Regions from separate parts of the Neobacillus sp. YIM B06451 genome, predicted to be linked through region 2. Evidence: riboswitches for the same ligand, from Rfam matches in the RefSeq annotation. Region 2 holds a riboswitch; each other region holds the start of a gene.
The links. Region 2 has a riboswitch for cyclic di-GMP ahead of RB160_RS19520 (coiled-coil domain-containing protein). Riboswitches for the same ligand answer to the same signal wherever they lie in the genome.
Positions count from the first base shown of each region.

Region 1 (2,269 bases), on a different contig from region 2:
CCACCGTCAGTCCTGGTTCAAATTCATTGAGCATCGCATCATATCGATGGTTTTCATAACCGAACAACTCGGCGAATTTCCGCCTGAACGCAACAATTTTTTCAAGGTACGGAGCGAAATGGCCGAAGTCGTTGTGCTCTCTCGCGTGCTCCCACGCGTCATTCGCTTGGGCTGTCAAAATGGCGAATGCTTTAAAGTCCTCAGCGGGAATCCGCTTTGAACGATCATATTGTTCCTTCCGCTCGCGAACCTGTGCAGCTGTTACTTCGTCAAGTTCAGCCGATTCAGATGTCAATTCCTCAAGCAGCCTGCCCATCTCTTCTGAAACGGACAGCTTAAACGCTTCCGTCCGCAACGTGCCAATCGATTTGGCGAACTGGGCGCGCCCTTTTTTCGGTGCCATTACTTTCTGATCCCAATCGGCAAGGCCTGATATACTTTGGAAATGGGTAATTTTTTCGTCAAGTGCTTTAAAATCTTCAATTGCTTTCTGTCTATCCATTGATTTTCCCCCCTTTGAAAATTGCCGCCCTTAAAGGGTGGGCCGCTTCCCCATTATACCCGTTTTCTCTCTCCCATCCAAAAATTAGCTTAAATTTTCAAACTACTTTTTTATACAAAAGGAACCATTAAGTCCGTCTTTACGTAGACAAAACGCTAAAATTTCTGTTTCTTCCTATATAAAAATACAAAATTCTACAATTTTCTCCCAATATTGTCGAATATTATGTATACTAGGAACGGACAACTTTGGAAACAGCTCTTCCTATAACCTCAAACAAATCATCAAAAAGGCAAATCCCCTGAAAAGGGGTGGCGCAAAACTATAGGGACTAAGGCGAAATGCTATGTTAGCCAGTTGCTGGATTCGGAAGCGTGTAAATCTATTCAGTGCGCTTTTATTAAGGGGTGGATCGTATGTTGAAAAAGCTGAGTGAAATTAAGCCGGGAGACATTCTGAACGAAAATGTATATCTGGATCAGCTGTTAATCTTAAAGAGGGGCATGTCCCTTTCTCCTATTTTTATCAAAAAGTTAAGGGACCTGGGGATTGAAGAAGTGAACATCATTCATCCTTCTTCCTGGCATGAAGGAACAGCAAGCCATCCCCATAGCCTGAATGATATGAAGAATTCAAAAATGCATATTGAACAATTTTTCAATCTACTGGTGACCATTGGTACCGAAAAAAGATATGGACACCTTCTGTTTGAAATAGATGACCTTAATTTTGCCGAGACGATGTTCATCGGTATTATGAGAGATCGAACAATCTCTTCCCTTTTTTATGAAATGAAGGAATATGACACACTTACTTGGCAGCATTCCTTTGATGTTTTTCTATTAGGAATCCTCCTTGCCAAAAAGATTGGCCTGCGAAACCTGGAGGAGATTGCTATTGGCTATTTGCTGCACGACTTCGGAAAAACGAACATCACTAAAAAGATTCTTGATAAACCGGGTAAACTTACATACGAAGAATTCACGGAAATGAAAAAACATACCATTTACGGGCACAGGTTGCTGACGGAGAACGGATTTTCAGAATCGATAGCTGCTTGCGCCAAAAGCCATCACGAGCGCCTTGACGGATCCGGTTATCCAGAAGGCCTTGAAGCAAAAAATTTGGACATCCCGATGAGGATATTGATGATTGCCGATGTATATTCCGCCCTTACCCTCGAACGGCCGTACCGGCTAGCATACTCACCCCAAAAAGCCATCCAGATTCTGCTCGAGGATGAGAAATGCTACGACCTTGATATTCTCCTCCAATTTATCGATTTGATGAAAATCTATCCCGAGGATGCAGTCGTGAAGCTCTCAAATAACGAAAGAGCAACTGTAGTGAAAGTCATCGATGCAATACCGACCCTTCCCATTATCCGGACTGAAACAAAACGGGAAATTATCAAGCTTCCTGTTGACCACTCATTGACGATTAAGAGGATGCTGAAATGGAAGAAGGTGAATTCCGCTCTTTTATTCGAGTCTTACACAGATGCTCTCCTCCATGGAAGAAACACTCTCGCGTATGATTTATTCTCTGAGCTGACGGAGCATATGAGAATCGAAGAAATGTACGAAGAAGTCATCGGCAAATCCATGGACCGGATCGGTTCTCTTTGGGAAGAAGGCAGGATTTCTATTGCACAGGAACAGTTAGCGTCTTCCGTTACCATGGAACTGTTGGAAGAGCTTTCATTGAAAATTCCCCAGTCCGGGGATAACAATTCCGGAACGATTATCCTTGCCGTGCCTGGAACAG
Region 1 is NZ_JAVFKJ010000001.1:619,289-621,557, reverse strand. Features, by position in the region: gene RB160_RS02990 (carboxypeptidase M32) at 1-502, opposite strand, end outside; cyclic di-GMP riboswitch class I at 784-867, shown strand; gene RB160_RS02985 (HD domain-containing phosphohydrolase) at 919-2,269, shown strand, end outside.
Region 1: another riboswitch for cyclic di-GMP. It lies ahead of RB160_RS02985 (HD domain-containing phosphohydrolase); the one in region 2 lies ahead of RB160_RS19520 (coiled-coil domain-containing protein).

Region 2 (2,269 bases):
TTGTATACTTATCCTTTCGTTCAACCTCTTCAACAATACTCTTTAAGCTGTTTAAACTCTCACTTAATTGATAAAAAGTTGGTTCAGTTATAACCCATAGATACACTACATTTGTTATAGTCGAGAAATGAATGGGTTCCTCTAAATTAGTAGCGGTAAAATAATCGCCTGGACCAAGTTCTATTTTTTCCCCATTTAGTTCGCAGATTAGGTGGCCGTCCAAAATATAAATAAACTCCGTTACATTTGGGGAGTCGCTAGGGTAAATATAGAGAATATTATTTTTTGTTATATTGGAGACCATGAATTCAGTTCCATCCCCACGTGCAAGAAGGCTAATATCAAATGCTTCAAGTGAAACTTTCTCCAATGCAGTTCCCTTTTTCCCAATAGTAAAAGCCAAATAGACCACCCCCTATTGTACAAAAAAAACGAGTCTATCTTTAATATTAGACTCGTAAAGTTACTTCTATCATATAGTATTCAAATAATTCATTCAATAAAATTTAGTATTATGGATATATTTTTACAATACGGATTGGGTCAATCCACACTTCTCTATCAGCAAAACGGACAAGTACCCAGCTGCATTCGGCAATTACTCCGTATTCCGCGGCCTTCGCAATCGTTTTATCCGACATTTTCAGCGTTTCCTCATAAATATCCGAAATGATTTTATCTAATTTTTCATTGTATTTTTGCGTTAGTTTTTCATGCGTTCCAGTGTCGCCTTCTTGAAGTTTTTTAATATCCTCAAGATACTGGGCTTGCAGCTTGTCTGCCTTTTCTACTGCTTTTTCAACCTTTTCGTAAATTTCATTATTGGTCTTTTCAATCAAACTGACCGCTTTGGCTACATCTTTCTCTTCATTCGCGAAAGCCGGTGAGCCCAATCCAAAAATCAGGACAGCCGTGAAAAAAATTGATAATACTTTTTTCAACATCCCCATTCCCTCCAACTGTTTAGAAAGTCCAACAAAAAAGACCCAATAATAGAAGAGGGACTTGTTTAATGCAACTGGCTGGCATGGCAGTACTCCTGCTTTAGCCCCTTTAGCTTTGCGTTCTTATCTTTTCAGATAAGTTGCCCCTGGGTCTATTTTAGTATATGTCATAATTATACAAGGACTTTATAACTATTTGCAACTATTATCCAAATTTTTTGAATTTTTTTCTAGAATAATAGGAGAAAAGGCCCGAGGATGTCGATTTAGTACTGTTTTAATGTCCTTTTCAGGAATTCCCTTGTCCGTTCCTGGGTTGGATTGCTGAAGATTTGCTCAGGGCTTCCTTCCTCGGCGATAACCCCTTTATCCATAAAGACAACCCGGTCGGAAACTTCACGGGCAAATTCCATTTCGTGTGTAACAATCAGCATCGTCAATCCTGATTCGGCAAGATCTTTCATAACCTTGAGAACCTCGCCAACCATTTCAGGGTCAAGCGCGGAAGTTGGCTCGTCGAACAGCATGACATCCGGTTCCATTGACAAGGCCCTTGCAATCGCTACCCTCTGCTTTTGCCCGCCGGACAATTGATGCGGTTTGGCATTAATGTATTTATCCATACCGACCACTTTCAAATAGTTCAGGGCGACTTTTTCAGCTTCTTCCTTTGAGCGCTTAAGCACCTTTACTTGCCCGACCACGCAGTTGCCAAGGACGTTGTGGTTGTTGAACAGATTGAATTGCTGGAACACCATGCCAAGCTTTCTCCTGTAAAGGAACAGGTCATGCTTGTCATCAAGAATGTTCTCGCCTTTATAAATGATTTGGCCGCCGCTCGGCATTTCCAGTAGGTTTACACAGCGAAGGAGCGTCGATTTGCCGGACCCGGATGAACCGATAATGCTCACGACTTCCCCTTTATTAACCGAAAAGTTAATGTCCTTTAACACTTCATGGTTTCCAAAGGACTTATTTAAATGCTGGATATCAATAACTTTTTCCATACGTTCTCCTCCTTTCTGCAGCTATTATCTCGCAGGCTGGATATCCTCGCCGACAACCGTGTAGCTATCCGGCCCTTCTATTTTCTTTTCAAAATAACGAAGGATTTTCGTTACAGCAAATGTCATGACAAAATAAAGGACACACGCTACAAAGAATGACTCGAAATAACGGAAATTGTTGCCCGCTACCGATTTTGTCAGGAAGTACAATTCAGATACCGAGATAACGTTAAGGACGGATGTATCCTTAATATTGATGACAAATTGGTTCCCCGTTGCCGGCAAAATGTTGCGGACAACCTGCGGCAAGACGACGTT
Region 2 is NZ_JAVFKJ010000015.1:15,588-17,856, reverse strand. Features, by position in the region: gene RB160_RS19525 (HD domain-containing phosphohydrolase) at 1-403, opposite strand, end outside; gene RB160_RS19520 (coiled-coil domain-containing protein) at 513-944, opposite strand; cyclic di-GMP riboswitch class I at 1,011-1,099, opposite strand; gene RB160_RS19515 (amino acid ABC transporter ATP-binding protein) at 1,211-1,951, opposite strand; gene RB160_RS19510 (amino acid ABC transporter permease) at 1,976-2,269, opposite strand, start outside.

Region 3 (2,269 bases), on a different contig from region 2:
ACCCCATGCCCTCCTTTGGCAGTAAGACAGCAAATACCCGCCATTCACCATCCCCCCTGCACTAGAAACCCGAGGTTGATAGAAAAAACGAACCCGCCCGAATGTAAAATTCAGGCGGGTTCAACTAAGAGGCTGCCCCAAAAGTAACCTTTTGAAACAGCCTCTTCATAAAAGTTTGGTTGGCAATTACTTAATAACTACATTAGCGAGATCTATTGTTATCCAACCGCTTTTATTATCTGCTTTTACTACTTCCAATTTCTTAACACCAGCTATATCTACATCTACGTTACTTGGTAGTCCACCCTGTGTAAGTTTAACAGAAGCAAGAACTTCTCCGTCTCCAACAATTTCTATATTAGTATCGTAGTTGTTTCTTGAATTATCATCAATACCTATTAAGCCGGTTATTTTCGAATATTTACCATCTAAATTTAATGAGTATTTATCCGCCCCGTCGGAATAATAGAATTCCATACTATATCCCTTTGTATAAGTTTTTCCAGCAATCTGCATAGTTTTATTAGTATTTACAGTAGAAGTTGCATAATAAGGTTTTAAAATATCAGACATGTAACTTCCATTTAGATTTGTCCCAAAGAAAACTGTATCCACCGTCTTATTGTAGAATGCTTTGTCACCTAATAGATCACCAACTGCATTTACAGGCGCATACATAATTCCTTTATAAGCTAGCACTCTTGGTACAGAAACTCCTGCAGTTTGAAAATTACCACTTTGAATATTTCCCTTATAAGCGATTTTAGTTTTTAGAGGTGTTACGGCATAACTTTTGTAGGAATCAGCTTCCTTAGATTTGGCAGCAACCTGTTTTTTTAAATCACTGATTTGTTTATCTTTTGTTGCTATTTGTTTTTTCTGGGATGCTACTGTAGTTTGTAAGGATTTAATTTGTTTCTGTAGTGAAGAAATCGATTCGCTTGCGGCTTCTGTTACGTTTGAAGAAAAGAGTGTCCCAAAAACGAAAGAGATTACTACCAAAAATACCAAACTTCTTTTTTTCATGATGAACCCCCATAATTGTTATTCGGAAAATAAAAAATAGACATTCAGCTACCGAATGTCTTTGTTTAGATTTCGGTAGCTGGCTGGCATAATCATTTCTGACTTTAGCCCCTAAAGCTTTGCGTCCCAATTTTTCAAGTGGTTTGCCTTTTCGTTTATATGCTATTTTCAAAGGTTATATTTTCCAAAATAATTATATAAGTAAAACTACCTATTTGGCAATATTTTTTTAGAAAATAATTCCACAATACGGTTAAAAGGACCTAAGATTCAAAAAAACTCCCTATAATGTTGGATAATAGTACAAATATAAAAAGGGTAATCTATACTTATAATTGAACTGTTTAAGTCAATCTCATAGTAGCTCTCCTTTTAACAAAATTCTTAAAAAGTATCCAATGTTATCAGACTTCTGGTTACAGTTATTCTGATATAAGACCCTTAGCCTGCAGGAATCGTTTTTAACATCTCCCTTTCGTTTCATTATTCTTCGTAATATCATGGTATATAGCTTTTACCTTCCTTCCTATGCGCGGGGTGGTCTTCGCGGGCTCTCTATTTCAGCATATTCTTCGGAATCCAAAACCCGTTCATTTGGACCATGTCTTGTAGAGGATTGGACTGAATCTTCGATTGTGTTGAGAATTCCCCGTCAAAATAATCCATCTTGAACCATATCCCTGATTAGCTTTTATTTTTGAGAGAAAACAAATAAACCCGGTCTTAATGGCCGGGTTTTCATTTCAAAGAAAATCATGAACTTGTAGGGCTCTGACAAAACCCATTTACCAGTTTAAAAAAAGCAAACTCCTTCCACCCCAAGCATTAGTATAGCAATGGAAATTAGAAAAGTTCCGTGCTTCCTGCTTGGATGCTGGTCATGTTTCAGAATCCACCGGAACCGTCCCTTTGGTTTCCGGTGGATTCCATGATTATCTCAGCCCGAGAGTTCCGATGTTTCTGTACGATTTCAAATCATGGCTTGTGATTTTTTCTGGTGACAGCGCGAACAGGGTATCACCGATATACAGGAGCCGCTTGATCTCTGTATTGTATTCCTCATAAATAGATGGCTTCTCGCTGTCCATATGAGTAATTTTCGACTGTAGCGTGAATCCTTTTTCCGGATCGATATTGTATACATAGGCTCCCTGGGACTCGAAAATTTGATCGTATTCATTTGCCTTGCTGTTTTGATAAACGGAAATCGGGAAGGCAAACAAACCCTTATCTTTGTTGAACA
Region 3 is NZ_JAVFKJ010000002.1:255,703-257,971, forward strand. Features, by position in the region: gene RB160_RS05745 (NPCBM/NEW2 domain-containing protein) at 187-1,026, opposite strand; cyclic di-GMP riboswitch class I at 1,098-1,184, opposite strand; gene RB160_RS05750 (beta-propeller domain-containing protein) at 1,959-2,269, opposite strand, start outside.
Region 3: another riboswitch for cyclic di-GMP. It lies ahead of RB160_RS05745 (NPCBM/NEW2 domain-containing protein); the one in region 2 lies ahead of RB160_RS19520 (coiled-coil domain-containing protein).